2 regions of the Lysinibacillus sp. genome follow, and region 1 is predicted to be linked to the other one. Evidence: a T-box and tRNA genes for the amino acid it is inferred to sense, from the RefSeq annotation. Region 1 holds a T-box; the other holds one or more tRNA genes.
The links. A T-box is a leader RNA that pairs with one kind of tRNA and senses whether it is charged. The one in region 1 lies ahead of argS (arginine--tRNA ligase), so its partner is inferred to be a tRNA-Arg.
Positions count from the first base shown of each region.

Region 2: it encodes a tRNA-Arg, which carries the amino acid that the T-box ahead of argS (arginine--tRNA ligase) is inferred to sense. The anticodon was not compared.

Region 1 is NZ_DAMDAY010000071.1:587-16,748, forward strand. Features, by position in the region: gene RT445_RS14785 (aminoglycoside 6-adenylyltransferase) at 1-312, opposite strand, end outside; gene RT445_RS14790 (aminotransferase class I/II-fold pyridoxal phosphate-dependent enzyme) at 655-1,830, shown strand; gene RT445_RS14795 (cupin domain-containing protein) at 1,898-2,263, opposite strand; gene RT445_RS14800 (AI-2E family transporter) at 2,366-3,565, opposite strand; gene RT445_RS14805 (LCP family protein) at 3,629-4,579, opposite strand; gene msrA (peptide-methionine (S)-S-oxide reductase MsrA) at 4,754-5,275, shown strand; gene recQ (DNA helicase RecQ) at 5,338-7,110, opposite strand; gene RT445_RS14820 (TcaA NTF2-like domain-containing protein) at 7,118-8,221, opposite strand; gene RT445_RS14825 (hypothetical protein) at 8,708-9,097, shown strand; gene RT445_RS14830 (MFS transporter) at 9,329-10,501, opposite strand; gene argS (arginine--tRNA ligase) at 10,558-12,231, opposite strand; T-box leader at 12,276-12,494, opposite strand; gene RT445_RS14840 (FAD-dependent oxidoreductase) at 12,576-14,459, opposite strand; gene RT445_RS14845 (ABC-F family ATP-binding cassette domain-containing protein) at 15,096-16,162, shown strand, end outside.
Region 2 is NZ_DAMDAY010000012.1:4,557-21,371, reverse strand. Features, by position in the region: gene hisF (imidazole glycerol phosphate synthase subunit HisF) at 1-104, shown strand, start outside; gene hisIE (bifunctional phosphoribosyl-AMP cyclohydrolase/phosphoribosyl-ATP diphosphatase HisIE) at 101-718, shown strand; gene RT445_RS04895 (tetratricopeptide repeat protein) at 809-2,332, shown strand; gene trxB (thioredoxin-disulfide reductase) at 2,519-3,463, shown strand; gene RT445_RS04885 (NUDIX hydrolase) at 3,888-4,355, shown strand; gene rapZ (RNase adapter RapZ) at 4,365-5,258, shown strand; gene RT445_RS04875 (gluconeogenesis factor YvcK family protein) at 5,263-6,258, shown strand; gene whiA (DNA-binding protein WhiA) at 6,322-7,269, shown strand; gene RT445_RS04865 (HPr family phosphocarrier protein) at 7,383-7,640, shown strand; gene RT445_RS04860 (hypothetical protein) at 7,637-7,768, opposite strand; gene clpP (ATP-dependent Clp endopeptidase proteolytic subunit ClpP) at 7,918-8,508, opposite strand; tRNA gene RT445_RS04850 (tRNA-Arg) at 8,815-8,889, shown strand; gene RT445_RS04845 (basic amino acid ABC transporter substrate-binding protein) at 9,386-10,183, shown strand; gene RT445_RS04840 (amino acid ABC transporter permease) at 10,272-10,976, shown strand; gene RT445_RS04835 (amino acid ABC transporter ATP-binding protein) at 10,973-11,695, shown strand; gene RT445_RS04830 (spore coat protein) at 11,740-12,354, opposite strand; gene RT445_RS04825 (LemA family protein) at 12,490-13,074, shown strand; gene RT445_RS04820 (TPM domain-containing protein) at 13,074-13,823, shown strand; gene RT445_RS04815 (S9 family peptidase) at 13,973-16,243, shown strand; gene RT445_RS04810 (aminotransferase-like domain-containing protein) at 16,301-16,815, opposite strand, start outside.

The DNA of each region.
Region 1 (16,162 bases):
GTCTATTCGATTGCCATCTGTAAATAGCATTAAATATGTATAGCTATAAGCAAAGTCTTTGTCGAAACCAAGTCCTTTATCCAGTAGATCAGGCTCCTGCACCATCAGTAAGTCGCCAAATAGATGAATCCACTTGTCATCCTCTAAAAAGGAGGCCGTCTCCGTGACAACATAGACCATATCAAAATCTTGAAACATATCTTTTGCAACATGTGGGTTTGCTCTTGAGCCATTTAAATAGACAGCTCGAATTCTTTCGTCGTATTGTGCCGTCATCAATAGTAAGTCAAACATCTCTTGCTCGGTTCTCATCAGACTCCCCCTACCTGAAAAACTTTATACTCAGTATAATACATTTCCCTCCATGAAGGAATTTATAGTAGCTTATTCCAACAACAGACAATCTATTTTCGCTAGTCTATGCACACATCTTCTTCATTATATAAATATTTTCTTTTTTCAGAATATCTGTCCCTTTATGTGCTTTAGTATGATAAAATGTGTACTACTATTCTGTTATCTCGCATAAACAGGTCATAGTAAGATCAACGGCCTGTAAAAGCCCGATTCGTGAACATAACCAATCGATTGGGAGATAAGACATCTCCTACGATTGACGTTTCACTTTATACAACAATAAGGAGTGTACTAGTTTTGAAAATCGTACCATCTAAAAAAATGTCATTATTTACACCAGCAATTTTCGGAGATTTGAAAAATTTTGCTAGAGAACAACAAGCAAAGGGCATGACGTTAATTGATTTAAGCTTAGGGAGTCCTGATCTTCCCCCACATGATAAAATACGTGAGCACCTTTCTTATCGAGCAGGTTTAGCAGAGTCTTACGGTTATACACTGACAGGTACACAACGTTTTTATGAAGCAGTAAGTCGCTACTATAAACGTCGTAGCAACGTTGACTTAGATCCAGCTACAGAAATCATTCAAACAATTGGCTCTCAAGAAGGCTTAGTTCATTTACCAGTTGCCTTTTGTGATCCAGGTGACATCGTTTTATCTACTAACCCTGCCTATGTTGCCTATGACGCAGGGATTCACTTAGCGGGCGCAACACCTTATTATATGCCTCAAACAGCTGATAACAATTATCTACCTGACTTAGACGCTGTACCTGAAGACATTGCTCAGAAGGCCAAGCTATTGATTTTAAACTTACCAGGAAATCCTGTACCCGCAATGCCCTCTTTAGCGTATTTTGAAAAAGTGGTTGCCTTTGCTAAAAAGTATAATATTATCGTTCTACATGATGCGGCGTATTCAGAGTTTTATTTTACAGGTGATGGTCCTACTAGCTTCCTTGCTACACCAGGTGCAAAAGAAGTCGGCATGGAAATTAATTCATTATCGAAGAGCTTTAGCCTTGCAGGGACACGTATTGCTTACATCGCTGGAAATGCAGAAATGATCGCCATTATCAAACAATTAAAATCCAATTTAGATTTTGGTATTTTTGAGCCGATTCAAGATGCAGCCGTTGTAGCGCTGGACAACGCAGAGGAAATCACGGAAAGCTTACGTGCCACTTTCTCTGAACGCCATAAGACATTAATGAATGGCTTACAAGCATTAGGTTGGGATGCGGCACCTTCAGATGGTGGGATGTTTGTATGGGCGAAATATCCGTACGATATCGACTGTACGGAGCTAGCCTTCCAATTAATTGAACAAGTTGGCGTTGTGACTGTTCCAGGGACCGTGTTTGGTACTGCTGGACAAGGCTATTTACGTTTAGCTTTAGTACAGCCTAAGGAACTTCTTCAAGAAGCTGTAGATCGCTTAGCACAAGTAAAATTACTGGCAAAAAGCTAGATATAGTGAAAATAAAAGACCCTTCTAACATCATGTTGGAAGGGTTTTATCATGAAAATCAAGGTTATTAAATCCACACGTCATTTTCAGCGGTTAGCGCCGATTGTTCCTCGCCAGTATTTACTACGCCAATCGGTTCTACAAGCAAAATTTTGCATTCGGAAGCTGCATACGGTTTATGTTCAACATTACGTGGGACCACAAACATTTCACCTTCATTTAACTGCACATGACCATCTCGAAACTCGATTATTAAACTCCCTTCAATGACGATAAATACCTCATCCGTATCCTCATGCTTATGCCAAACAAAATCCCCTTGTACTTTCGCTAGTTTAAATTGATAATCATTCATTTCCGCAATAACTTTTGGAGACCAATGCTCCTGAAATTTAGCCAATTTTTCTTTGAAATTGATCGGTATGTATGTCATTCCTTTTCCCCCATCCTTTGGTGAATCTAATAAAAGGATAGCATATCAATATCCCTTTCATCAAAAAACAGCTACTGCCATATGGCAATAGCTGTGTGCTGATTAGATATCATATTTTTGATGGACATCATCTTCGTAACGGTTATAGCGTTGTTTAAAGAGCTTAAATAGATGTGTGACTAACACTTTAAAGATCGCATAGCCGGGAATCCCTAAAATGACACCAGGAACACCAAATAACGAGCCTGCTGTTAATAATACAAAGATAATTGTAATCGGGTGGATACTTAATGATTTCCCCATAATTTGTGGCGAAATGAATTTCCCCTCGATTAACTGAACGATTGTCCAAACAATTGCTAGCTTAACTAGCATAAATGGCGAAGTAACAAGCGCGATAATAACGGCTGGCGTGATGGCAATGACAGGACCTAAATAAGGCACTACACTAGTAATCATGGCTAGGAAGCCGAGTAATAACGCATACTTCATTCCAATAATTAAAAAGCCAATCGTTACCATGGCCCCGATACACATGGATACTAAAATTTGTCCTTGTATGTAAGAACTAATTTGCTTATCCATGTCATGGAAAATTTCAGTGACTTCTTTACGCATACGTGGTGGGCACACTTTCAGCATAAATTTCGGTAATTTTTCGCCCTCTTTAAGTAGGTAAAATAAAATAAACGGTACTGTCACAAGGGATAGGACAATGCCTGTTAATGTTGATAGGAAGCCCGTAATACCAGTAGCAACACCTTGCGCTACATTGGCAGCTGTTTCCCTCACCGTTTTCACCATATCGGTTGTGAAATTTTTCACCACTTCATTGTAATCAAAATTAAGTGTCGCTAAATACTCATTAAAACGAGAATTATTTAGGAATCCAACAATATTTTGTGTGAATGTCATGAAGTATTCAGGGAATTCCTGTGCTAAATTGGTAAATTGATCGCGTAAAAACGGATAAACCAACACAACAAGAAGTGTTATCACACCAATTACCGCTATATAGAGTAGTAAAATACCCCAAATTCTTGGGATGCGCCATCTAACGAGTAACGCCAGTAATGGCCGCAATAAATAGTAGCCAATGACGGCTAGTACCCCTGGTAAAATCACTACTTCAAATAATACTTGTAGCGGGGTAAAGATAAAGGAAACTTGATTAAACATAAAAATAACACATGCAACTAATAATAAAATAACTAGTGTAAATAATAGGTTTCTACCACCTAAAAAACGTATAAACTTGGTTGCTAGCAGGTTTGAACGCTCTTTTGGTCTGTCTTTTTCCATATATCCACCCCAATCCAAATCTCTACCTTTATATTACAGGATAATGTTGGTTTTTGCGAAATATCACTCCAGTGAAATGCCAAGAAATTCACTTAAAAAGGCTTTATTTTGCTCTACATCGATGACAATAGAATCACCCGCATGGCTAAAGTTTTGGAATTGATAGCTTCCTTCAATAGGAATCGTAGCTTTTTCAATGTTTACTTTGCCCTTAGATAGCAATTTAAGCACTTGTTGCATTTCCTCAGCTGATGAATAGTCTGTTGTCACATACCCTTGAGCTGCTCCTACAAATTTTGGTAAATGTAAAACATTTTTAGGTGTTAATAGCTCATTTTTTAAAGCTTCAATGACTTTTTGCTGACGTGCGACACGACCGAAGTCACCTTCAGCATCATGGCGGAAACGAGCATAGCCTAGTAGCTCTTGTCCATTTAGGCGATGGACACCTTGCTTTAACTCTACCCCAATATTCTCAGACATATCCTTTTCTACTTCCATTTCCACACCATTCGGCGCCAAAATATCAACTAATGATTCAAAGTTCTTAAAATCAATTAATGCATAATGATGAATCGGCAAGCCAAACATATTCGTCAATGTATCCTTCAATAGTTGGACGCCATCTAAATAGTAAGCTGTATTCAACTTGTAGGATTGATAGCCTGGGATATCAGCATAAATATCCCGCATAAAGGATACGAGTTTTAAATCATTATTTGCTTTATTCCACGATAATACCATCATCGTATCTGTACGTGATTTTTCCTCACCTCGTGTATCGACACCTAAAATCAAGTAGTTCTCGATATCCCCTTTGATCGTATCACCAGAAAAGTCTTCCTGCGCTACATTCGTATCATTAGCCAGTTCAAGCCCACTACGATATTGCATAATAGAGTAACCTGCGATGACAATGATACAGAGTAGTATTAATGTAAAAAAAGCTCTCCCTTTACGTAGTCTCCGTTTTTTCGGACGTTGTGAGCGTCTCGTATAATCTTGCTCTTCCATAACAACTAACTCCTCTATTTTGATATAGTTAATGTAACGATTGATTAGCTAGAAAGTTTCATTTTGACAGTATCGATTCCATGTTTTTCTATCTACTCGTTATTTTACACCCATTTACCCAGTTTGGAGCAAAACAATGCTATAATAATTTCACAAAAGAAAGGATGATGCAATATGATAGAAAAAGCTACATTTGCTGGCGGATGTTTTTGGTGCATGGTGAAGCCATTCGTCGAGTGGGACGGTATACATAAAGTCACTTCTGGCTACATGGGCGGCCATTTAGAAAATCCAACCTATGAAGATGTCAAGAAAGGGACTTCAGGTCATTTGGAAGTAGTCGAAATTGAATTCGATCCTACTATTTTTAGTTATGAACAGCTTCTTGAGATTTATTGGATGCAAATTGACCCAACAGATGCTTTTGGCCAGTTCCATGATCGTGGAGAATCCTATACAACAGCCATCTTTACCTATACAGATGAGCAAAAGCAATTCGCTTTGGCTTCCAAAGAAAAGCTTGCCAACAGTGGGCGCTTTGATAAACCTATTGTAACCAAAATTCTCGATGCTGAACGCTTCTATCCAGCAGAAGATTATCACCAAGACTATTATAAAAAAGAGGCAGAACACTATCAGCAAGATCGTGCCATTTCTGGCCGAGATGAATTCATTACAAAACATTGGGAAAAATAAGCAATAATAAAAGGTGTCTCACATGTTGGAGACACCTTTTGTACGAAAACAGCTGTAAATTCTTATGATGAGGCTTCTACAAACGATTGCAGAGCCTCAAAAAAGCGCTTACCGTATTTGTCAAATTTCACCTCACCAATACCGCTTACCTGTCGTAAATCCTCCAGTACAGCTGGTCTTTTATCACATAGATCACGCAATGTTTTATCGGAGAATACAACAAATGGTGGTACCTTTTCTTCATCCGCAATCTCTTTTCGTAACACCCGTAAATGTTCAAATAATGGATCATTGTCCACAAGCTTCTTCACTGTGACAGCTTCCTTACGCATAACCTGACGATTGCCAAGTAGTACTTCCTTGCCCTCTGCTGATACATAAATGGTTGGGAATGTCCCATGCTTCACGGCCAATAAACCTTCTGCAATTAAAAACTCAATAAAGTTGGAGACATCCTTAGAGGAATACTGTCCTTTTAAAATGCCGTAGGTCGATAATCGAGCAAAACCAAATTCAGCGATTTTTTGATTTTTAGAGCCAATTAACACTTGGGCAACCATCGTCTTACCGAATTTTTGTCCCATACGCACGACACAAGCGAGCACCTTCTGCGCATCCTCGGTCACATCTGTCACAGCGCGTCCATCATTACAATTACTGCAGCGTCCACAAGGCTCTTCCTGTTCCTCACCAAAATACGATAAAATGGCATTTTGTAAACAACCCTCTGTATGGCAATAGTCGACCATTGTTTGGAGCTTTGCTAACTCCTGAGTGATACGTGCTTCATCCTGTGTTTGTTCAATTAAAAAACGCTGTGTTTGGACGTCGCCAGAGGCGTAAAGTAAGAGACAGGCACTTGGTAGACCATCTCGCCCAGCTCGACCCGCTTCTTGATAATAGCTCTCCATATTGCGAGGCATTTGATAATGCAAGACAAAGCGCACATTACTTTTATCAATCCCCATGCCAAAAGCATTGGTGGCTACCATAATACGTGCCTCATCCTTTAAAAATCGCTCCTGCTCTGCCATTCGCAAATCCTCTGATAAGCCCGCATGATATTTGGCAACTGCTTCCCCGGAGCGACTTAACATATCATAAATCGCATCTACTGCTTTTCGAGTAGCAGCGTAAATAATACCTACTTCCTGTTTATTTTTCATTAAGTAATTTTTAATATAACGTTCCTTATTTTCTCCAATTAACACCGTGAGAGCCAAATTATCACGAGCAAAGCCTGTGATAACCGTTGCCTGCTCGTCAATCGATAATAATTGACGAATATCCTCACAGACTGCTGGCGTTGCCGTGGCAGTCAACGCTAAAACAGTTGGTTTTTGCGGCCACAAAGTAAAGAGCTTTTGAATAGATCGATAGCTTGGTCGAAAATCATGACCCCATTGGGAAATACAATGAGCCTCATCTACAGCGATTAGGGGTACAGTTAATGAAGACAGGGCTTGAAGAAACGTAGTACTTTCTAGTCGCTCCGGTGCAATATATAGAAGTTTTAAATACCCAGCACTAGCTAGTTGCATCGTTTCATCTACTTCCTGTGCTGTCAATGTACTATTAATATAAGCAGCAGGAATGTTCGCCGCACGTAACGCCTCGACCTGATCTTGCATCAAGGAAATAAGCGGCGAAATAACAATGGTTAAGCCCTCTAGCATTAAGGCAGGAATTTGATAGCAAATGGACTTCCCTCCACCTGTTGGCATTACGCATAGGCTTGATTGCCCTTGTAATGTTTGTTCAATAATTTGGGCTTGTCCTTGACGAAAGGCGTCATAGCCAAAATGATGCTGTAGCATTTGTCTTGCTTGCTCCATGTACAATTCACTCCTCGGTTGTTAGACGAAGTAGCTTGTACTCGCCCTGGTCATTTTTTTCTAATTCATACAGCATGATGGAGTGGGCAAGCGCTTCCTGCCCAGCAGCATTCGTTAGTATATATTCCGTTTTGGCTCTCACAAGGAGATGGGATTCTTCCACTTGAATATCCTGTATGCTCGTATCAGAGAAATGGATCTTCGCCTGTTTGGAGGCATAATAGGCAACCATACTTGTAAGGGTTTCCTGTAAATCTTCTGATCCAACGATTGGTTCCATGACACTTGCATCCTGAATGGCCACTGCCCCCTTTAAATACTTATGGAACGTATCTAAAAATAGCTTAATTTCATCCGTATTATAGGCAAAGATATTTTCGCCATATTGGTCGATAGCTTGCTGTACTGCTTCCTTATCACCCTGTTCAATATAAGGATATAGGTTTTTAGATTGGGATAAACGAACACTAGGTGTCATGCCATCTTCAATCCACTCCTCCACAAAGGACTGGACTTCCTTTATTGGCAGTATGTATGGTTGGGACTCACCTTGTTGCTGACGATTAAAATAAAGTCCAACAATAGCCCCGTTGTTTGCCTCCATAACAGGGCTTCCTAAAGGTAGGGCTTCTTCTGCTTGAATATAATAAGCCGCTACTTTATCTTGGTATTTCTGAATGGTATAGGGCATGCCATTGACATAAACTGCTAGCTGATTAAGTTCCCCTTCATAGATTTTGGGCACTTGGACATTTGCTTGATACGAAACTTGTAAAAGGGCCATATTATGTGCTGTTGACATGAAATGAACATCTGCTGCCACTAACTTATTTTGACCGAACTGGATAAGAGCCGTTGGTTTGGATGCGACAAGTGCTCCACTCGTTAAAATGAACAGATGATCATCCTGTTGTTTAATTATAATGCCTGCCCCAACACCATGCTCTCCGATAACTTTTACTTCTGGAATAATTCTTTCTTCTTGCTCGACAATCGATCTCTCTTTGTGGACTTCTGCCTTTTTACTTTGAAACCAGCCTGCTCCTATTTGACTATCACAGCCTGTGATGAGTAAAGCTGTCGCTCCTAACACGAGCACTTTTTTATACATACTTTCACCAAAACTTTCTTTTCATCATTCTCTATTGTCTATCATAATCAAGGAATGGTGATGTTTCAAGTTTACATAATATTATTATTTAAAAATCAATATTAGAAAAATGCAGCAACTTGTCTCTATTTATTTCATTCTACCTATTATTTTTTATGAAACATAACATTTGTTGTGAGAATTGGAGGATAACTGAATCGGAAAATAATTTTCAAAAAAAAAAGAAATAGCCTGCTAATTTCATTGTAATTAGCAGGCTATTTTTATAACTTCTGTCTGCATTTTAAAACGAATGGAAAAGATGAAACACCTGTACAACGACTTTGTTTGGCTTCTAAGGTGTATTCTTGGGAGTATATTATCTATAAATGATGAATGAATGTCCAGTTACTATTTAATTTCAAATGACACCTGTATTTCACTGGTGTTATGGAATATTTGTAACTTTTCCAGATAATTCAAGTCTATGTAATAGAGGTGATTAAAATGAAATCAAAAAAATATTTCTACGGTTTAATTGTATTAGCATTATTTATGATTACAGGCTGTAATATTCAAGGGGGAACTACAACAGTGACGAATGATAGTATCGACGCCGAAGAAGTATTAACTTTGGATTCTAATGCTGATATCTTTCAATATAAGGGCGTAATTTATAAGGCTAATATTGATTGGGTAGAAAAATTATCTTTAACAAAAGATGTTCAAGTCAGTGAAATTAAAACAAAAAATGATACTGGTACGAATTTTAAAGATGAAATGTCAAATAAACTTCCTGTTGGTGCAAAGATTTTTTCTACAAAAGAAAGAGAAGATATTTTAATTATTGAATCTGAGGGAGAAATCAAAAAGTATCTTGCAATCGTTGAAGGGTAAACAAAACGTCTTGTTCAACAAACAGAGGCTTATTTTCCATTATAAATAGCCGATGTAATTTAAAAGGACTTAGTTCATTAAGTGAACTAAGTCCTTTTTTATGTCAAAATCAATGCTAATTACTATGTTAATTGTAGTGATAATTTCATTGTAAAATATGTCGCAATATCCAATGTTATTTTGAACTTTTTTACCACTGAACTGAACGGTTTACCGTTAACGCATATCCTCTTATTTTTTTAACAGTTCTGTCGTTGCTATAATGCCTACCATCAACACAAGAAAGATGACATATGTCCACATATGGTTGCCTGTTATGTCATAGCCAACCCCAATCATGATTGGGATTATGGCACTCAGCATAAAGCCACCTGATAGCACCATCGAGGACCAGCTATTGGCCTCTTGATCGTTTTGAGCCTCATCAAGTGGTAACAACAAGCCAATCGGAAATAGACCACTTAAGACTATGCCAATCAATAAAACAGCTAACCATAAAAGGGTCCCTGATGTGAGCCACAATAGTGTAAATCCAATGACGCCTACTAAGCCTAATGCTCGAATCCAAGCCATTCGATTTGGCCATTTTTCCATGAATACTGGCACAGCCATATTTCCAATCATTTGCACAATTGACATACATGTGAGCATGGTACTAGCTGCCTCTAGTGTCGAGCCTTTATCCTGCAGAAGAGGTGTGAGCCAAGACATGATGGAGAAAAACAGCGACGTTTGTAAACCAAAGTACAGTAAAATCACCCAGGCACGTCTAGATGTCCACGGATTCCGACTCTGTTCAGACGTTTCCAAGTTTTGCCCAAACTCTGGCTGCTCTGTTGGAATGGCCAATAACCAAAAGACAACTGCGACAATAGCTAGTAGGACCCATAGCCCAAGTGCAATGGTCCAACTATTAGCAAAAGCATGATAAAAAGCAACAGTTAACGCTGCACTTAAGGTAGCCCCTACCCCAATGCCAAATGAATAGATACCAATCACTGCCGTAAAACGCTGCGGAAATTTTTTCTTAATATACGCATTTAATATCGGACCAATTATAGCGATAGCCAAACCTGCCATAAAACTGGTGATCACTAGTAATTGATAGCTTTCTTTAAAAAAACGCAATCCATTCGCTACAACAAGGATAACGCCTAACAGTGTGATAGACGATTTCGTCCCAAGCTTTCGTTGAAGAGGTACAGCAAGTGGAGCAAATAATCCCATACAAAAAACGGGAATTGAAGTTAGTAAACTGATGCTCGTATTGGAGACATGCAAGGCTGATGCTAATACGTTAAATAGTGGTCCGATTGCTGTTACTGCTGGTCTCATATTGAGCGCAATTAAAAATATACTTACTACCACCAGTATGAGCGAAACGGTCCATTGTTTTTTCACCATTTGTTCAATATCCTCTCTACTGCGACTTTGACAAGACAATCTATGATCGTGCTACCTCACATATTTGCAGGTGACTCGATGCCCAATAAAGTGAGTGATTCTTTTAAGATGATTGCGACACAATAACATAGTGCTATACGTGATGTTTGTTGTGCATCATCGGCTAATATTTTATGTTGTGCATAATATTTATTCAATAAACGTGCAAGCTGTAACGCGAACTTTGCTATTAGCGACGGATCTGCCTGTTCAAAAGCTGTGACCACCACGTTAGGAAATTGTTCTAATAATAAAATAATCGGCCAAGCCTGCTCACCTAATGCTTCGAGAGTCACGTCATGTGATGGTACCTCGACTTTTTCTAAAATGGAACACAGACGTGCGTAGGTGTATTGCACATATGGCCCTGTTTCTCCTTCAAAATTCATCATTTGTTCGATTGAGAATTCAATATCATTTTGGCGATGATATTTTAAATCATTGAAAATGACCGCACCTACCCCTACTTGCTGTGCTACTTGTTCTTTATTTGGTAAATGAGGGTTCTTTTCTTCAATATTGTGCTTGGCCGTTGCAATAGCCTCTTTGAGCACATCAGCAAGCAACACCACTTTGCCTTTACGTGTAGACATTTTTTTACCATCCTTAAGCATCATCCCAAATGGTACGTGGTGTAGACGGTTTGCCCAAGCATAGCCCATTTTGTCGATGACTCGAAATAGTTGCTTAAAGTGTAGTGATTGCTCATTACCGACCACGTAGAAAATCTTTTCTGGCTGGTAGTGCTGTTGACGATAGAAGGCTGCAGCTAAGTCACGCGTTGCATAAAGCGTAGCTCCATCCGTTTTTGTAATTAAGCACGGTGGCATATTGTCTAACTCAACTACATATGCCCCGTCTGATTCTACTAAGAGTTCTTTATCTTTTAGCTCTGTCACAACGGCTGTCATTTTATCATTGTAAAAGGCCTCTCCCGTAAAGGCATCAAAATCAATGCCGAGTAGCTGATAGATTGTCTGAAACTCTACTAAGGAGACATCTCTGAACCACTGCCATAATGCGAGTGCCTCTTCATCGCCGTCTTCTAACGCTTTAAAGGCTGCACGTGCCTGTTCGTTTAGTGTTGGATCTTGCTCTGCTTTTTCATGAAACTTCACATAAATCTTTAATAACTCCTCAATCGGTGATGCTGTAATGGCCTGTTTGTCACCCCAATAATGATACGCCACGATGAGTTTACCAAATTGGGTGCCCCAGTCACCTAGATGATTGATACGAATCGCTTGATAGCCATTTTTCGTAGCAATATTAGCTAATGCATTGCCGATGACCGTTGAACGTAAATGTCCCATGGAGAAAGGCTTCGCAATATTGGGCGATGAAAAATCTAACACGACGCGTCCCATGGCAGTTTGATTGGTGCCATATAAGTGTTTCTCGTGCAGGATATTGCTTAACACATGCTGCGTCACTTGCTGTTGATTCAAAAAAATATTGACATAGCCACCCACAGCCTCCACACGCTGGATGTCATCACTTTTTAACTGATTCGCTATATCCGCGGCAATACTTTGCGGTGATCTCTTCCATGTTTTAGCTAACGTAAAGCACGGAAATGCCACATCCCCAAGCTCTAAAGTTCTTGGTTTTTCTAATAAATGTTCAATCTCATCCACCGATAACTGTTGATTAAAAACTTCTGCAATACTATTAGCAATTTGTTTATTCATTTTCCCATCCTCCTGTTCAAATAAAAAAGCCCCCGTCTCTATAAATTAGAGACGAGAGCATAGTAATCCCGTGGTACCACTCTAGTTGCCATTGTTATGACCACTTTCCGTTGTTAACGAGGTGACGCCCCGCTATTCTCTACTACTAGTTCGAGAATCTTCTCCAAAGTGCGCTTCATTCATGGTTTCTGTATTAGGCTCACACCATCCCTAACTCGCTTGCCAGCTGTCCCATCAACTACTCTCTTTTTCATCGAATTTTTTTATGATTTTGACATATATTACAGGACTTTCTAGTTGGCGTCAATATGATTTTCATTTTCCTTTTGAAAAAACGCTCCTCATCAGGAGGAACGTTCTTTTTCTACATAGTGAATGACATCGGCCATGATGGCGTACATCTCTTTTAATTTTAAATTCTTATTCTCTTTGACTTTCTTCGCCACTTTTTCCGTGACGATTCCTTTTTCAATCAACGTATCCCAGCTAGTAGCATCGGATTTGCCTAAAAGAACGTCAGCCAAATATTGTGCCATTTCATCTCTCATAATGGCTTCATCACCATTATTATAAACTTTATTAATGACAATTTCGAGCTGATCCTTCTTAGCTGTGGCACTCTCTCCACCAGCACGGAGCATACTCTCTTTTAGCATTTTAGCAAACTTAATTTTTGTTGCCTTACTATCGACTTTTAAATCATTTTCGTAGCCACCTACTACAAGACCGTAATTAATGAGTGTTTGAATGGCTTCATCATACCATTTTCCTTGATACGGATACTCAACAGAAAATGAATCAACATAAGCTCCCTGTTTTTCGAGCTGCTTTCTTAAAGAGGCAATAAGCTTTTTATCCTTGCTCATGTCTCTAAAGCTGATATTCTCTTTCAAAGCTAGTGCAGCCGCAGTACCAGCCGCTTCACCTGTTACCATTCCGGTAGGCACAATACGCGCACTACCAGCTGCCAGTGACGAATAACCGGCTGAGCGTCCAACCACTAGCAAGCCATCAATATCCTTCGGTACTAATGAACGGAAAGGAATGGCATACTGCTTTGGTGCAGCAATGACGTAGCCATAGTCATGAGGTGTCTGTGCTTGCACATCCACTGGGTATGAAGCAATTCCAATACTATCCCACTGATCACTATTTTTCCAAAGATCTGCCATTGGTAATTGATATTCGGCCCAAATATGTCTTGTTTCTCTCACATACAGCTCTTCTGGATAGCTGACAATTTCCGCTTTTTCAAATCCAGGGAAATTTTCCTGTAAATATTTGAGAATGTGTAACGTTTCTTTCTTACCTGCCGCAATGGCCGCTTGTTTGGAGTTGTCATTCAAGCCATCAATGCCAAAGATTTGTAAGGCATTAATAAAATATTCATCATCGACGCGCGCTAAATTTAACCCTCTTAATCTCGTGCCCTCTTGTATAGGCTTGTATTCATCATGTAGCTTTGTGAAGCCCCACATAACCGTATGATTTAAGTTGGCTCCGCCAAATACGTCAGACTTCGCTGCTTTTTTCACTTCATCCCAATCTACATTTTTTAAATGCAGCATTAAAGTCACAGCCATGCGTTTATCCTTTATGCCAATATCCTCTCCACCTACAAAGAAAGGAACATTCGACATTGCAGCAAAATCAGCATCCTGTGTGGCATCTATAAAAGATTTCCCCGTCACAACATATGTACCGTACGCATTTTTTAATTCGACTGAGGTTACTTGCTGTTGATTCACATTCGCTTTCAATACCTCGGTTTGCACTGATAAGGTTAAATTTGGCTCTTCATCAATTAGTTTTTTAAAGGCTGCCTTCGCACCGACAATGCCAAAAGCGTCATTCCCTTTGACAAGCTCATGCCACTCTTTGAAAATACCTTTACTGATCGAGTTATTGTGGCCATCACGAGGGATATCGAGGAAATTCAGCATTCCGTATGTAAATAAACCACCAAGCTCTTGTCGTTTTTCTACCAATAATGTTTTCGCACCATTGCGAGCCGCAGCTACTGCAGCTGCTACCCCCTCAGGTTCTCCACCAATAACGATCACATCATAGTCTGCCTCTATATTGTTTATTGGTTCTGGCTTTTTATACTCATCCACTAATTTATTGTATGCCATAGAGTTTGTTATTTCTTTAATAAAATAGTAGCTTCCAAACCCTAGTAAAACTACTATTACACAAGTGGCTGTCCATAATAAGCCCTTACCCATAAAGTACCTCCAATAGTTAATTTTTCCATAAACATGTTTATTTTATCATCATTTCCACCTCTTGAAAGAGCTGAATGTCCTAATTTCTACATTTGCCTACAAATGTAAGCCTCTTAACCGTACATTAAAACACACCTAATCTACGGAACTTTTCTATGTGAATTGATTTACTAATATCAATGAATACAATGATTAATGAGGATTGGATGCTTTTTGTCAACCAATTGGACAATTGTAGTAATCGCATAAAAATAGTATGAATGATCGAAGGGAACGATCAGCTGGCATTCCAAACGGGGTTATGTACATACACATGTGGTGATTAGAAACCTAAGTTCACCTGATAACAGTCAGCATTATTTTAGTCGATATCTTTGTGAAGAAGCAACCAAAATCCCCATGGTAAATGACGTCATTTCTCTATTCTTTTTCAAGAATAGTTAATCGTACAACAATATAGACGTCTCAACTTTGCAGAAAGTTACATCAAGAAAAACTTTTTAATTGTATCTTTATTCAATTTATGTTTAACAAAATAGGTTGAAAGAACGCAAAACCTTGATTTAATAATGTTTATAGACTATGGAACATATTTCATGATATACTAGAGCCATTGTGAAAAAAGGAGGAACTTGCATGATTCAAGTTAGTAATGTAGGTCTTCGCTATGGCGATCGTAAACTATTTGAAGACGTAAATATAAAATTCACACCAGGAAATTGCTACGGTTTAATTGGAGCAAACGGTGCTGGTAAATCAACATTCTTAAAAATTCTTTCTGGTGAAATTGAAGCACAGGAAGGTCACGTATCAATGGGCAAGGACGAACGTTTATCCGTCCTAAAGCAAAACCACTTTGAATACGATGAGCATACAGTACTTGATACTGTTATTATGGGGAATAAGCGCCTTTATGATGTAAAAACAGAAAAAGACGCGATCTATGCTAAGGAAGACTTCTCAGATGAAGATGGCATGCGTGCAGCAGAGCTAGAAGGTGAATTTGCAGAGCTAAACGGTTGGGAAGCTGACTCAGAAGCAGCTACATTATTAAACGGTTTAGGTATTTCAGATGACCTTCACTACATGCTGATGGGTGACCTTGAAGGCTCTGACAAAGTCAAAGTATTACTTGCACAGGCATTATTCGGTCAGCCTGATGTTCTTTTACTCGATGAGCCTACCAACCACCTTGACTTAAAGGCTATTCAATGGTTAGAAGAATTCCTAATTAACTTTGAGAACACAGTTATTGTTGTATCCCATGACCGTCACTTCTTAAACAAAGTATGTACACATATTGCGGACTTGGACTTCTCTAAAATCCAATTATATGTGGGTAACTATGATTTCTGGTATGAATCTTCTCAATTAGCACAAAAAATGGCACAAGACCAAAATGCTAAAAAAGAAGAAAAAATTAAAGAATTACAGGCGTTTATCGCACGATTCTCTGCGAATGCTTCTAAATCGAAGCAAGCGACATCTCGTAAAAAAATGCTGGATAAAATCGAGCTAGATGATATTAAGCCATCAAGCCGTAAATATCCATTCATCAACTTCCAAATTGGCCGTGAAATCGGTAATGATGTTTTAACAGTCGATGGCCTTACAGCTACTCAAGATGGCGAAACGTTATTTAAAGATATTCGTTTTTCTATGAACAAAGAAGATAAAATCGTTTTACTTGGTAGCCCTATGGC
Region 2 (16,815 bases), on a different contig from region 1:
TAGATGCAGATGCTGCACTGGCAGCTTCGATCTTCCATTACAAGGAAACAAGCGTAGCACAAGTAAAAGAATACCTACGTGAAAAAGGAGTGGCAATAAGATGATAGAGAACATCCAATTCGATGAGCGAGGTCTTGTTACAGCTGTTGTACAAGATGCCAATACAAAAGAAGTGCTAACGGTAGCTTATATGAATCAAGAGTCATTGGCTAAAACAATTCAATCAGGAGAAACTTGGTTTTATTCTCGTTCGCGCCAAGAGCTTTGGCATAAAGGGGCTACAAGTGGTCATACGCAACAAGTAGTATCCATAAAAGCAGACTGTGATCAAGATGCCTTAGTGGTGGAAGTTCTACCAGCTGGACCAGCCTGTCATAACGGTACAACTTCTTGCTTTACGGAGGTTATTCAACAATATGATAAGGTAGGCTCCGTGGACATTATCTCTAAACTTGCACGTGTGATTGAAAAGCGTGAGCAGGAAATGCCAGAGGGAGCATATACTACATATTTATTTGATAAGGGTATTGATAAAATCTGTAAAAAGGTTGGAGAAGAAGCGACGGAGGTTGTCATAGGGGCTAAAAACCGAGATGCTGAGGAAGTAAAATGGGAGGCAGCTGATCTGCTGTATCACCTTCTCGTTTTACTGCAAGAACAAAAGATAAGTATTTATGATGTACTACATGTGTTGGAAAAACGTCACGAGGAGAAATAACAGCATATTATTGATTGTATGGTATAATAGAGATTACTGTGTAAAGGAACGTGAAATACGTTCCTTATTTCTTGTTTCGGAGGAAATATATTGGAAAAGAAACGTCAAAATGAGACTCAATCGAATATAGTGTCGTTCATTCCAACAGGCGACTATTATTATAAAAAATCAATTCAAGCTATGAACAGTGGTCAAATGAATAAGGCTTATAAATATTTACAGCGTGCGGTAGATTTAAGTCCTGATGATCCAATGATTAACTTGCAGCTAGCCATAGTAGAGTTAGAGGGTCAACGTTTTGAGGAAGCGTATGATCTGCTTCGTCATGCTTATCAAATTGATCCAGATAATCCTGAAATCATATTTTATATGGCAGAGGTATCTGGGTGTGTAGGCATAATGCATGATGCTAAACGCTTTGCGGAAGAATACTTAAAGTTAGAGCCAGAAGGTGCTTATGCGGATGAGGCAGCAGAAATATTAGAATTCGTCGCTTTTGAGCAGGACGATTTAGAAGAACTTGAAGGCTCAGGTGAGGATTTATATCGCCAGGAGCAGGCTCGTCGTTGTATGGAAAAGGGAGATTTCCCAGAAGCTATTAATATTTTAGAAGATTTAATTGAAGATCGCCCAGCATTTTGGTCTGCCTATAATAATTTAGCGCTCGCTTATTTTTATGTTGGAGAAGAAGAACAAGCAAAAGCTCTCTTACATACAGTGCTACGTGAAAATAAGGGCAACTTACATGCGCTATGTAATTTAACGGTGATTGCGTATTATGAAAAGAATGAAGAAGACTTACAAGCGCTATTAAATGTGCTTGTTAAAATTCAGCCTTATACATGGGAGCATCGTTATAAGCTTGGAGCGACATTAGCCTTAATAGGGCAATACGAATTAGCCTATAAGTGGTTACGCAGTATGCAAAAGAGAGGCTATGTTGGAGATGCAGGTTTTTACTTTTGGTTATCCCATGCTGCATATTTCTCAGATCATGTGGAGATTTCGAAAAGTGCTTGGGATCAGCTTCTAGAGCTAGATCCAGACAAAGAAGGCTTTGAGCCATGGCGCCAACAGGAGAATGAATTTGCTCTGGATGCCTTGGAGCATGATCGTGATTTTATTGTTGAAAAATTAGAAAGTTCTTATACAAGTGAACGTATTTTTGGGTTGTTTTTATTGAAAGGAACTGCCCATAAGCAAGAAATTATCGCCCATCCGAAATGGGTCAATATTGAACAATTAGGCTCATTCGAGAAGTTATTTTTGGCTTACGCACTGGGTCATGAATTTGATAAGAAAAATAAAGTAGAAGCAAGCTTTTTACGTGCAGTCCATGTGTCAGAAATTTTATTAGAACAGTATGGAAAGCTATCATCACTGATTGTTCCAATGTTTCAGATGTGGTTTGTACTTTGTGAACAAGCTTTAGTACAAAATTATCGTTTTACTAATCCTGCAGCGATTGCGGGAGCAAATGACTATTTGTTTAAATCTTCACAGATGCTCAAAGTAACAAAAAAAGAAATAGCTCAACAATATGGGGTTTCTGTTTCCACTTTAACGAAGTATATTGATGAAATCTTAACATTTTTACCTGATAGTCATAATTAGCGTGTGAGCAACATAGTTGAATAACTTTATACTTTCACATACGATGAACATACTAACGTTATCACCAATATTCCTTGGCGACATTGCGTTTTATAACCGTCCTATCCGCCAAGGGCTTTATCTTCTTCAATAGGTGACGTTACACTTAATGAAGATAAAAAGTATTTTGTTTAGGGGGAAGTATTTATGTCGGAAGAAAAAATTTATGATGTAGTAATCATTGGTGCAGGTCCTGCAGGGATGACTGCTGCTGTCTATACATCTCGTGCAAATTTATCAACATTAATGATTGAACGTGGTATTCCTGGTGGGCAAATGGCTAACACAGAAGAAGTAGAAAATTACCCAGGTTTTGATACAATTTTAGGGCCAGAGCTTTCTACAAAAATGTTTGAGCACGCTAAAAAATTTGGTGCTGAATATGCCTACGGTGATGTAACAGAAATCATTGATGGTGAAGAATATAAAACCATTAAATCAGGTGCAAAAGAATATAAAACACGTGCCATTATCATTACAACAGGAGCAGAGTATAAAAAAATGGGTGTGCCAGGTGAAAAAGAACTTGGCGGCCGTGGCGTCAGCTACTGTGCAGTATGTGATGGGGCATTCTTTAAACAAAAAAATCTAGTCGTTGTAGGTGGAGGAGATTCAGCTGTTGAAGAGGGTGTTTATCTGACTCGCTTTGCTGATAAAGTCACAATTGTCCACCGTCGCGATAAATTACGTGCTCAAAAAATTCTGCAAGATCGTGCTTTTGCTAACGACAAAATTGATTTCATTTGGAATGCAACTGTAAAAGAAATTAATGAGGCTAATGGTAAAGTTGGTAGTGTAACACTACAATCAACTGTTGATGGTACAGAATCTGAATTTGCAACAGATGGTGTCTTTGTATACATTGGAATGTTACCTTTAACTAAACCATTTGAATCATTAGGTATTTTAAATGATGCTGGTTATATTTTGACAAATGACAATATGGAAACAACAATCCCAGGTATTTTTGCTGCTGGAGATGTTCGTGAAAAATCACTTCGTCAAATTGTCACAGCAACAGGTGATGGTAGTATTGCTGCACAAGCTGTACAGCATTATGTAGAAGAACTATTAGAAAAAATTAATGCCTAACATGGCTTTTAAGGAAAAAAATACAATTTTAATGTGGTTTTAATATTGCTGTAACTTGAATGACATATAAAAGGTGTATGATTAAACATGTAATTAGCAATCCCCCTTTTATTTTGTTAGTAGGTTGTTTCCGCCTCAATAGGTGGGAGCAACCTACTTTTTTATTTGTATTGATCATGATGTTATTTACATTGTTTTACTAAATGAAGAGAACACCTCTTAAGCGTCATCTAGCGGAATGACGATCATTCCAGTAAGGATATTTAATTTATAAAAAGCGTAAGTTATGCCCACAAATAATTCACAATGCTTGAATAAAACTAAATTGTTAATTGTCTTTGCTAGAGAGTTGTAAATGAGGACAAATCTTGCAAGGTCTTGCTATAATGGAGAGTAGAATGCAAAAGTGATTAGAGGTGTGCCTATGCAAAGAATTGCAAATTTAATTGCCGTAAAAGACGGTAAAGTATTATTACTTCAGAAACCAAGACGAGGCTGGTATGTTGCTCCAGGAGGCAAAATGGAGAGCGGTGAGTCTATCTTTGAGGCTGCTGTCCGTGAGTTTCAAGAAGAGACAAATGTTACACCTTTGAATGTTCATTTAAAGGGTGTTTATACAATGATCATTAAAGAAAACAATGATGTTGTGGACGAATGGATGCTCTATACATTTGTTGCAAAGGATGTAGAAGGTATACCATTTGAAGAAACGAGAGAAGGCAAGCTTGCATGGCACCCAGTTGAGGATTTAGCACATTTGCCAATGGCTGAAGGAGATCGAACTAATTTACAATTTGCCGTTTCACAAACAGGTATTCAATATGGCACGTTTGACTATACAACGAATTTTGAATTACTTCATCAGAAAATACAAATATCAAAAGAACAATAAAGGAGTTGCATGACAGTGGTGGTTGAAAGCCAACAAAGTACACATGAATTGGTTATTATTACAGGAATGTCTGGAGCTGGAAAGACCGTGGCTATTCAAAGCTTTGAGGATTTAGGGTATTACTGTATTGATAATTTACCACCTGCGTTACTTACAACTTTTTTAACTCTGCTAAGAGATTCTGGTAAAAATAGTACGCGTATCGCGGCGGTAATGGATATGCGTGGTGGCGATTTTTTTGATGCTCTAATTGGCGCATTAGACCATATACTAAAAGAAGGCGATATTGTAGCTCGTATTTTATTTTTAGATGCAGACGATGCCACATTAGTCAGACGCTATAAAGAAACAAGGCGTGCCCATCCATTAGCAGTAAATGGTTTACCATTAGATGGAATCAAACATGAACGTGCACTCTTATCTGAAGTAAAAGGCCGTGCTAATTTCGTTTATAACACATCTAACATGAAGCCAAAGCAACTGCGCGAAAGAATTGTCAAAGAATTTGCTAGTGATGCGGATACTATTTTTACTGTTAACATCATGTCCTTTGGCTTTAAGCATGGTATGCCCATTGATGCTGATTTAGTATTCGATGTGCGTTTTCTTAAAAATCCATATTATGTGGAGGAACTGCGTCCTAAAACGGGTCTTCAAACAGAGGTATCCTCTTATGTTTTAGCTTTGGAAGATACACAAATACTCATCCAAAAACTAACGGATTTATTAGACTTTATGATTCCTCTTTATCGACAAGAAGGTAAATCTCAACTTGTCATTGCTTTCGGTTGTACTGGGGGGCAGCATCGCTCAGTGACGTTAGCAGAATTTTTTGGTGCCTATTTTGCAGGCAAGGAAAATACGGTTATTACGCATCGTGATATTAATCGTAGAAAGGAATGAGTGAATGGGGAAAAAGCAAACAAAGCTTGTGGTAATAGGTGGTGGCACAGGACTTTCTACGTTACTGCGCGGGCTTAAGCATCATCCATTTGATATTACTGCTATTGTAACAGTGGCAGATGATGGTGGTTCTTCTGGCCGTTTACGTGATGACTACGATATTCCACCACCTGGTGATGTTCGCAATGTCATTGCAGCATTATCAGATATTGAGCCACTTGTTGAGCAAATGTTTCAGTACCGTTTTTCAGCATCAGAGGATTTACGAGGACATTCTTTGGGAAACTTAATGCTTACAGCTCTTACTGATATTACAGGCGATTTCAGCCATGCTATAAGTGAAATGGGAAAGGTTTTAAAAGTTCATGGTCGCGTTATACCAGCTGCAAATAAAAAAATAAACCTACATGCTGTGCTAGAGGATGGTTCAATTATCGAAGGAGAATCCAAAATACCAACAGCAACAAAGCGCATTAATCGCGTTTTTTTAGTACCTGAAAATGTGCAACCGTTACCAGAAGCTATTCGTGCCATACATCGTGCAGACTATATTTTAATCGGTCCTGGAAGCTTGTATACAAGTATCATTCCCAATTTGCTTGTGAAGGAGATTGGTGAAGCTGTAGTGAAAGCAAAAGGAAGAAAAATATATGTTTGTAATTTAATGACGCAAAAAGGTGAAACCATTTCTTATACAGCAGGCGATCATGTAGCAGCCATACATAAGCATGTTGGCAACGATTTTATTGATTCTATTTTAGTAAATGATGAAGAACTGCCAATTCCAGTAAAAGAACTGTATAAAGAAGAAAGAGCTGAACCAGTAACATTTGATGTGGCAAAGCTTGAAAGTATGGGTTTAGAGGTAATTAAACGTGACATTGCGACTATTAGGCAGGATGGAACTGTTCGACATAATGCTGCAAATGTTGCAGAATGGCTAGTAGATTACGCTGATATTTACCATCAAAAGGTAAATAGACCGATTATAGAAACATAATACGTTTATTGTATATGGTAAGATAACATATACATAGAAATATGATTGAAAGGGGGGCGTGATATGTCTTTTGCTTCTGAAACGAAAAAAGAACTGACGCAAATAGAAGCGGACAATCATTGTATGAAAGCAGAAGTTTCTGCCCTAATTCGTATGAATGGTTCATTATCCTTTGCAAATAAACAACTAAGCTTAGACGTGCAAACTGAAAACGCTGCAATAGCTAGAAGATTATATACGATTATGAAAAAGTTATATCCATACAATGTGGAATTACTAGTTCGCAAGAAAATGCGACTTAAAAAAAATAATGTGTATATATGCCGTGTAAGAGAAGGTGCACGTGAGCTGTTAATTGATTTAGAAATCATCTCAGACGACTTTCAATTTAATCATACAATCTCGAGAGAGCTCATTAAAAAGAGTGGACAAAAAAGAGCGTATTTAAGAGGTGCATTTTTAGCAGGAGGTTCTGTCAATAATCCAGAAACATCAGCCTATCATTTAGAGATATATTCTTTATATAAAGAGCATGGTGAAGCATTAATGGATTTAATGAATGAATTTGAGCTCAATGCTAAAACAATTGAACGGAAAAAAGGTTTTGTGACGTATTTAAAGGAAGCAGAAAAAATTTCAGATTTCCTTAATATTGTTGGTGCCCACCAGGCTATGATGAAGTTTGAAGATGTTCGGATATTGCGAGATATGCGCAATAGTGTCAACCGTATTGTAAACTGTGAAACAGCCAATTTAAATAAGACCATAGGTGCTGCATTACGGCAAGTGGAGAATATTCGATTTATTGAAAATTCGATTGGCCTTGATCAACTGCCAGAGAAGCTTCGTGAAATAGCACGTCTACGTGTAGAATACCAAGATGTTACGTTAAAAGAGCTTGGTGAAATGGTTTCCAGTGGAACGGTTAGTAAATCAGGCGTTAACCATCGATTAAGAAAAATTGACGAAATTGCGGAAGCATTAAGACGCGGTGAAAAAATAGGTGGTTAAGTTTTCATACTTTTCAGGTATGAATGTCATGCGTAATCGCTTATTGTTCTTTTGCTAGTAAGTAAGGTAAGATAAAACTAATAGATGAACGGTAGTGAAGGGGAGTTTTGAGAATGATTGAGAGAAGAGTCCAGGTCAAATTAAAATTAGGACTACAAGCTAGACAAGCAGCACTATTTGTGCAAGAAGCAAATCGTTTTAGTGCTGATATCTTTCTAGAAAAAGATGAGAAAAAAGTAAATGCGAAATCCATTATGGGTGTCATGAGTCTAGCTGTCGCTAAAGGTACCGAAGTTACTTTAAGCAGTGAAGGCAACGATGCCGAGCAAGCGGTTACAGCATTGGCAACACTTATCGAAAAAGAAGATTAAACATTTGTAATATTATCGAACATAAAGGCACCACAGAGCAATTCTGTGGTGCCTTCATGTTGTTGAATAAATGTTCCGTTCCGCCCGCGTCCTTTCCCCAGAGGCGTCCGATGAGCCGCTTCACTCATTACGTTCGCTCCTTATCTCATTTGTGACGTTGATCCTCTAGGAGTAACGCTTAAAATGAGTAGGGAGAACATTATCACCTTTCACAAAAAAATTTATTTTTCAACACAATAAAGGCATCACAGAGCAAATCTGTGATGCCTTCTGTTTTTTATTTATTATCGCTACGATGCATAATATGGTCGATTAAACCGTATTCTTTAGCTCGCTCAGCAGTCATGAAGTTATCACGATCTGTGTCTCTTGCAATGACTTCAAGTGGTTGACCAGTGCGTTCAGATAAAATGCCGTTTAATTTTTCACGTAAGAATAAAATACGTTTAGCAGCAATTTCAATTTCCGTCGCTTGACCTTGTGCACCACCTAGTGGTTGGTGAATCATGACTTCTGCATTTGGTAATGCAAAACGTTTACCAGGTTCCCCAGCAGCAAGTAAGAATGCTCCCATTGACGCAGCCATACCAATACAAATTGTTTGAACCTGTGGCTTAATAATTTGCATTGTGTCGTAGATAGCCATACCAGCCGTAATTGATCCACCTGGTGAATTGATGTAAAGAGAGATATCTTTATCTGGATCTTCTGCTTGTAGGAAAAGAAGCTGTGCGACAATAGAGTTAGCTACATTGTCATCAATAGCACTTCCTAAAAGGATAATACGGTCTTTAAGCAGACGTGAGTAAATATCGTATGCACGTTCACCACGACTTGTTTGTTCAATAACTGTAGGAATTAAATTCATGTTAAATCCTCCTTAAAAAACTAAATTCGAATACCTTTGCTGAAATTTCCATTGTTATTTCAGCTGTATCCTTATCATACACATTATAGTCAGGGAAGGTCAAATATTAACCCTGCTAAAGTGAAATTAAAAAAAATATATTGTTTTTGCATTCTATGGTTGTATTTTGTGAGATACGTTTGTATAATAGTTAAGGTTATAAGTTTAAAGTACAGGACACTATTTTGCAGGTATGCTTCAAAAATGAGGATTATCTACATCATGCTTTTCGTAAGCCTAGAGTGAGTACTTTTTTTTTGTGCTTTTGCCCTCGTGGTGTAATGGATAACACGTAAGATTCCGGTTCTTGCACTGGGGGTTCGATTCCCTCCGAGGGCGCCATTTTACTGATTATAGATATACTTGTTATAGCTCGTCTCCTAATAAGTAGTTTAGCAGCCTGCTTAGTGGAGATAGAGAGGAAAAAGTAAGGGAATACTGTCCTAGTTGGCATTATTCCCCTATTTGTTCCTTTCAAACCTTCAAAAAAGCAACAACTCCAAATTATTTTTTAGTGAACATACTGTACGTGGACTAGTCATAGTCAAAAAAAGAATCCTTTCTGAGGGGATTCTTTTTTTTTGCCAAAATTTATCGAAAATTGGCATCGTTTATATTGTATATATATTAGTTTTAGGTTTGATTTCTTGTTATTTATACATGTTTTATCTAATTATATGCATTTAATATAAATTTATATGAAAAAATATTTAGTTTTATGTGAAAAGTTGTTGTCTAATTACTATAATGTTAATATAATTGACCTAATAGTCTAACATTTCCGAATTGCGAAAAATAATACGCATTTCGGAATATTATCGAAACAGGGGGAAAAACAATGAAAAAAACAGGATGGATGTTATTGATGATGATAGCAGCTTTAACATTAGCACTTGCAGGTTGCGGAACAAAAGATGATGCATCCTCAGGTAGTACACCTTCAGAAGATGGCGGAGATGGGAAGAAAGTATATAAAGTAGGTACAGAGGCTACTTTTGCACCTTTTGAATCTGTTGACGATTCAGGGAAAATTGTAGGGATTGATGTCGATATTTTACAAGCTATTGCGGATGAAATGGATTTTGAGGTTGAATGGAGTAATATTGGTTGGGAGCCTGTTTTCCAAACAATTAAAAATGGCGAAACAGATATCGGTGCTTCTGGGATCACAATTACGGAAGAGCGTAAAGAATCATTTGATTTTACAGAACCATACTATGAATCTCAATTACTAATCGTTGTTAAAGAAGATTCAAAGATTAAGTCATTAGAAGAACTAAAAGATAAAAAGGTATCCGTTCAAATTAATGCTACTGGTCATATGGCAGCGAAAAAGTTACAAGGTGAAGCAAGTACAAATATTATGGCTTTTGAAAGTCAGCCAATCGCTATTCAAGAGATGTTAAATGGAAACGTTGATGCAGCTATTGGAGATAATGCAGTAGTTTATGAATATATTAAAGCTCATCCAGATCAAAAACTAAAAGTAATTGAAGATGATGCATTCGAAAAAGAATACTATGGCTTTATGGTTCAAAAGGGGAATAAAGAGCTATTAGATAAATTAAATGAAGGTCTTAAAAAGATTAAAGAAAACGGAAAATTAAAAGAAATTACAGGTACGGATTTTCAGTAATAAATGAGTAGAGTGATGCCACTAGCACAGCTACTGTGCTGGCGGCTCATTTAATTTTCGTAACTTTAAAGGGGAATGGGGTTTTCGGATGGACATCTTTGACCTACGCTGGGACATTGTCTGGAACTACCGAGATATGTTTATACGAGGTATTGGCGTAACACTTATTTTGACACTTAGTGGTTATTTTGGAGGTATTCTATTAGGTCTATTTTTGGGCCTAGGAAAATTATCGAGTAAAAAATGGATTTATTGGCCATCTAAACTATATATCGATTTATTCCGTGGAACACCAATGCTTGTGCAAATTTTGTTAATACACTTAGCAGTGATTCCAACAATCTTTGGTCATTCTTTAGGCTATATGGTTTCAGGGATTACAGCACTAATTTTAAACTGTGCAGCTTACAATGCGGAAATCTTCCGTGCAGGTATTCAAAGTATTGCAAAAGGGCAAATGGAGGCAGCTCGTTCTCTTGGTTTAACGCATAACCAGGCGATGCGAAAGGTCATTTTACCGCAAGCATTTAGACGCATGATTCCACCGTTAGGGAATGAATTCATTGCATTATTAAAAGATTCATCATTAGTAACAGTTATTGCAGCACCAGATATTTTATATGCTAGTAAAGTAGTAGCAGGTGCAAGTTTCCGCTTCTGGGAACCGTACATCGTTGCTGCATTACTATACTTAGTTTTAACATATGGTGTAACGAAGATTGTCGCATTTATCGAGAAACGTTTTAGCAATAGTTATGTCCCTCGTAAAGCAGAAGGGCGGGAAGCAAGATGATAAAAATTGAGAACCTACACAAATATTTTGGCAAGCTTGAAGTATTAAAAGGAATCGATTATGAAATTCAAGAGAAACAGGTTGTCTGCGTCATTGGACCATCTGGTTCAGGGAAAAGTACATTTTTACGCTGCATCAATATGCTTGAAGAAGTGACAGATGGTGCTATTTATATTGAAAACGTAAAAATAAATGATCCTAAAACGAATATCAATGAAATTCGAGCTGAAGTTGGCATGGTGTTTCAACAATTTAACTTATTCCCTCATATGACAGTTCTCGATAATGTAACGATGGCACCTATGCAAATTCGTAAAATGAGTCGTCCAGATGCTGAAGCACTTGGACATGAGCTATTGAAAAAGGTTGGACTCGACAGCAAGGCTTATAATTATCCTGAGCAGCTTTCAGGTGGTCAGCAGCAGCGTGTAGCCATTGCACGTGCCTTAGCAATGAAGCCCAAAGCCATTCTATTTGACGAGCCTACTTCCGCACTCGATCCAGAAATGGTAAAAGAGGTGCTAGATGTAATGAAAAATCTAGCTGCTGAAGGGATGACAATGGTTGTCGTTACCCATGAAATGGGGTTTGCTCGTGAAGTGGGCGATCGAGTTGTCTTTATGGATGGAGGCTTTATCGTAGAAGAAGGCTCTCCGGATGAATTGTTCGGCAATCCGCAAAACGAACGTACGAAGGCATTTTTAGGGAAAGTTCTATAATTAAAAAGACAGTCCATGGTGAGAATTACACCATGGACTGTTTTTTAATGAAGGGGATTAGATGTTGTGTCGTATGCATTAAGCATCGTTTGCATATCCTGTTCAGAGTACTGAGGCACCTGATAATAGCCATGCATATTTTGGTAAATCGATAATTCGTAAGCCATTTCGATGCAGTTTGGAATACTATCAGCAACAACACGACGAACAACAGGGTTTGTTGTCTCCATCGCCGCAGTAGTCATACATTTAGCTGCCCCTTTTTGAGCACCAAGTAAGAAACCAGAAATGGCTTCATCATTAATTTCATTGGCATTTTGCATTGGCTTTTTAGGTTGACCAGCATTTAAGCCGTATTTAAAGTCATTACCTGTCTCCATTTGATAACGCCCTGTTGGCACAGATGGATCATGTCCAGTTTTAAAGGACTCCACAATTGTATTGTACATACCTAGAGTGAAGTTATATTGGCGATCCAAAATGCTTAGTAGCTCTGGATCCTTTACATGTGGGCGTAAAATAATGGCTTGGTTCATACCAGCAATAATTTCGCCGATCGTTTCATGTATGTCCATCATTTCATGGCCACCATGATTTAGGCTATGTTGTTGATTGAAATTTGTTTGATTTGATGATTCGTTATAAAACGATTGTGACAAAAAAAACGCCTCCTCAAAGATATTTTGTTGCAGTATTTAGTATGTCGAGTCCATTCCATTTCATACGGTATAAATGTAAAAGCAAAAATGTAGACTAATGACAGAAGGAAAAGGAAGTTGAGGAGGCATTAAAATTTGAAAAAATCGTTCGGACCTATTGCTGTCATTGTTATTATTTTTGTGGTAATCGCTCTATTATTCATTCCTAAATATAATAGCCTGGTGTCGGCAGAGGAAAATGTTGATTCAAAATGGGCTCAAGTTGAGAATCAGCTCCAACGCCGTTTTGATTTAATCCCCAATTTAGTAGAATCTGTAAAAGGTTATGCCAATCATGAACAAGAAGTCATAACAAGTATAACGGAAGCACGTGCGCAAATGGGGAGTGCTAATTCACCGCAGGAGCAAGCTGTGGCAAATGATGCTTTAACTGGCGCACTAAGCAGATTACTTGTAGTAGTGGAAAATTACCCTAATTTAAAGGCCGATGCAAATTTCCGTCAGTTAATGGATGAATTAGCAGGCACAGAAAATCGTCTAGCTGTAGCACGTGAGGATTATAACAATGAGGTACAGCAATTTAATAAGCATGTTAAACGTTTCCCGGGTAATTTAGTTGCAGGGATGTTTGGATTCGAGCAAAAAGAATACTTTAAAGCGGCCGCAGGGGCTGACAAGGCGCCATCAATCGATTTTAGTCAATCATCAGGTACACACTAATGAAACGTTATATTGTACAGATTATCATCGTTTGCTCGGTGCTTCTTTTTTGTACGAATATGACGAAAGCAGCTATGCCATCACCAATGAAAAATACGTATATCCATGATTTTGCCAATGTTTTATCTGCAAATGTCAAAGAACAATTAAATCATTATTCAGAGCAGTTAGATCAAGGCACGGGTGCTGAGATTATGGTTGTCACAGTGGATAGTCTCAGCGGGCAGGAGCCGAAGATGTATGCAACCAAAATGATTCGCTCATGGGGAATAGGTGACAAAGAAAAAAATAATGGTGTCCTAATACTAGCCACTTTTGGTCAGGGTGAAGGCAATAATGATGTGGTAATAGCTGTTGGTCAGGGACTAGAGGGACCATTACCAGATGGTAAGCTAGGACGTATTTTAGATCATGCATTTTACCCATCTGCGAGTGAGGGAAACATTGATCAAGCCTTCCAAGCTACATATGCTGAAGTATTTCGCACTGTTGCGGAAGAGTATAATTGGAATGGTGAAGTACCTGTAGGAGCTAACGAGGGTGAAGATATGCCTGTTTGGTTAATCATCTTAATCATAATTGTTGTCCTCATCATATATTCGTTCTTTTCGAAAGGCGGTGGTGGTCCAAGAGCTGGGGGCTTTGGTGGTTTTCCTGGAAGCTTTGGTGGAGGTCGATCGAGTGGTGGAGGCTTTGGAGGCTTTGGTGGAGGATCTTCTGCAGGAGGAGGAGCAAGCAGAAAATTCTAATCTGTCTGTATTAGCGAACTAATCATATTAGTTCGCTTTCCTTATGGATATATTTAGTGACCTTATTCATTGACATTAATTACATTATTGGTATAATTTGGGTATATCGACAATCGGTATAACGTAAACTGATATAAGGAGGAATCATTTTGAAAAAAAGATTTTTATCTGCATCATTAGCGATAATATTAACAACATCTGTGGTCATTCCTACAACACTACAAGAAGTACGTGCTGCAGATGAAACGAACAGTGTCGTGGTAGCACAGGAGGAACGCATTTCAGCACAGGAATTTTTGAATTTAGCTGTAACAGCTTTAACATTCCAGCACGGATCAGAACCAATGCGCCAACAGATTATTGGGCAATGGGTAAAGGCTGGAGAGCTAACAGATTTAAGTTCGATGATAAAACGTGATGAGGTTGCTCGTATTTTAGTAAGGGCTATAAATAAAGAAGAGAAAGAAGCATCACTTGCTGAGTATTTAGAAAAGGCGAATAAACTTGGTTTATTTAATGGTGTGGTAAGTACTGAATTTATTTCTAAACAAGATGCAGTAAAAATTTTAAACAATGCAAATCAGATAAAGAATGGTTCTAATAATGAAGGAGTAAAGGAAATTTCTGTAGAGGATTTCATGAAAAATCCTGGGAATTTCGGTTATGAACTTTCACCAGATGGAAATTACATTACGTTTGCCTCTGCATGGGAGAGTCGTTCTAATGTGTTCGTGAAAAAAATGAATGATGATAGTGAGCCGATACGTGTCTCAAGCTCAAAAGATCGTGATATTGCAGGTTTTTTCTGGAAAGATGATACTTTACTTTATTTAAAGGATAAAGGAGGAGATGAAAACTTCCATATTTATTCTACAACATTTAATGGGTCAGAGGAAAAAGATTTAACTCCGTATCCAAACGTAACAGTTGGAATTTTAAGTGGTCTACAGGGTGTGAAAGATGAAATATTGATCATGATGAATAAAGAGGATGCCACTGTTTTTGATGTGTACAAGCTCAATGTAAAAACAGGGGAAACGACTCATGTTGCAAAAAACCCTGGCAATATTACAAGCTGGTTAGCAGATCGAAACGGTAATGTGCGTGTTGCCGTTGCTTCAGACGGTGTGGCAGGCACAATTCTTTATCGAGATTCTGAAAAGGATGAATTTAGACCATTTATTGAAGTTGAGGCTGGAGATGAAGTAATGCCAGTAGCTTTCTCGAAAGACAATCAATACATTTACGCAACATCGAATAAAGGTCGGGATAAGGTAGAAGTAGTAAAATATGATTTAAAAGGTAAAGAAGAAGTTATCATGTCAAATGATGAAGTAGACGTCTCAGGTATACTATATAATGCAGATCAAGATAAATTGTTATATGGTGCATATATTACTGATAAAACAAATTATCAATTCTTTGACGAGGATTTTGAAAAATTATTCCGTAAAATCCAAAACAAACTTGGTGTGCCTGAAAGTGAATTAGGTATTAATGATTACAATAAAGAGATGACAAAATTTATTGTTAGTGTTTCTAGTGATACCGTTTATGGACAATATTATTATTATGATTCCACTACGGACGAATTAAAAGAATTGGCCACTCTAAGCCCTTGGTTAAACCCAGAGGAGCTTGCTGAAATGCATCCAATTTCATATAAGAGTCGAGACGGCTTAATAATTAACGGTTATTTAACTTTGCCGAAAAATAAAGAGGCAAAAAATCTCCCTCTTATCGTGAATCCACACGGTGGACCATGGGCTCGTGATATGTGGGGCTTTAACCCAGAAGTACAATTATTAGCAAACCGTGGCTATGCAGTACTACAAGTGAATTTCCGTTCGTCAACTGGCTATGGGAAGGAGTTCCTTCAAGCTGGTAATAAGCAATGGGGTCTAAAAATTCAAGATGATATTACAGATGGCGTACAATGGGCTATTGATCAAGGTATTGCAGATCCAGAACGCATTGGTATTTATGGTGCATCCTTTGGTGGTTATGCAACACTAGCTGGTATTACGTATACACCTGATTTATATGCTGCAGCGGTTGACTATGTAGGCGTTTCTAACATTTTCACATTATTAAATACCATCCCGCCATACTGGGAAACTATGCGTGACATGTTTTATGAACGAGTAGGTCACCCAGAAAAAGACAAAGAATTATTAACAGCTGTTTCACCTATCTTCCATGCGGATAAAATTAAAACACCTTTATTTGTCGCTCAAGGCGCAAATGATCCACGTGTCAATAAAGCAGAATCTGATCAAATTGTAGAAGCTTTACGTGCTAGAGGTGTCGACGTAGAGTATATGCTTAAGGATAATGAAGGACATGGCTTTGCGAATGAAGAAAATAGAATTGAATTCTATAATGCTATGGTGAAATTCTTCGACAGTCACTTAAAATAACATGAAAAACGAAAGGCATTGATGTGTAGCTTGCTCGCACTCGATGCCTTTTGTTGATTATAGTAGGTGAATGGTATTTGGGTAAGGCTTCTTACGTTCTAATGAAGAAATACATTGAGCTAGTTCCTCAATGCCGTGATGAATGAATTGCTCATCCACTTGAGAGATACTTAAACGAATCAGATTATCCCTTTTAAATTCTGGTAAAAACATTCTAGAAGCATCATCCATGAAAATATTTTTATTTTTTAATAGGTGCACTGTCTGCTTAGCACTCACATTGTCAGGAAGAACGATTGACAGATAAAAGCCTGATACAGGTTTCGTGAAGTTAGTATGACTTGGAAGTAATGATTCGCAAGCCTCCTGTAAAGCCTTCATTTTTCCTACATAAAGTGCTTTTATCGTTTTAATATGGCTATTAAACATACCACTTTTTAAATAAATATCTAAGGCACCCTGTGAGAGAACAGCGCTATTGAAATCTGCACTAAATTTATAACGCAAGAAATGATTCATCATTATAGTTGGGAGTACGACAGTAGCAACTCTGAGGCCAGGGAGAAACACCT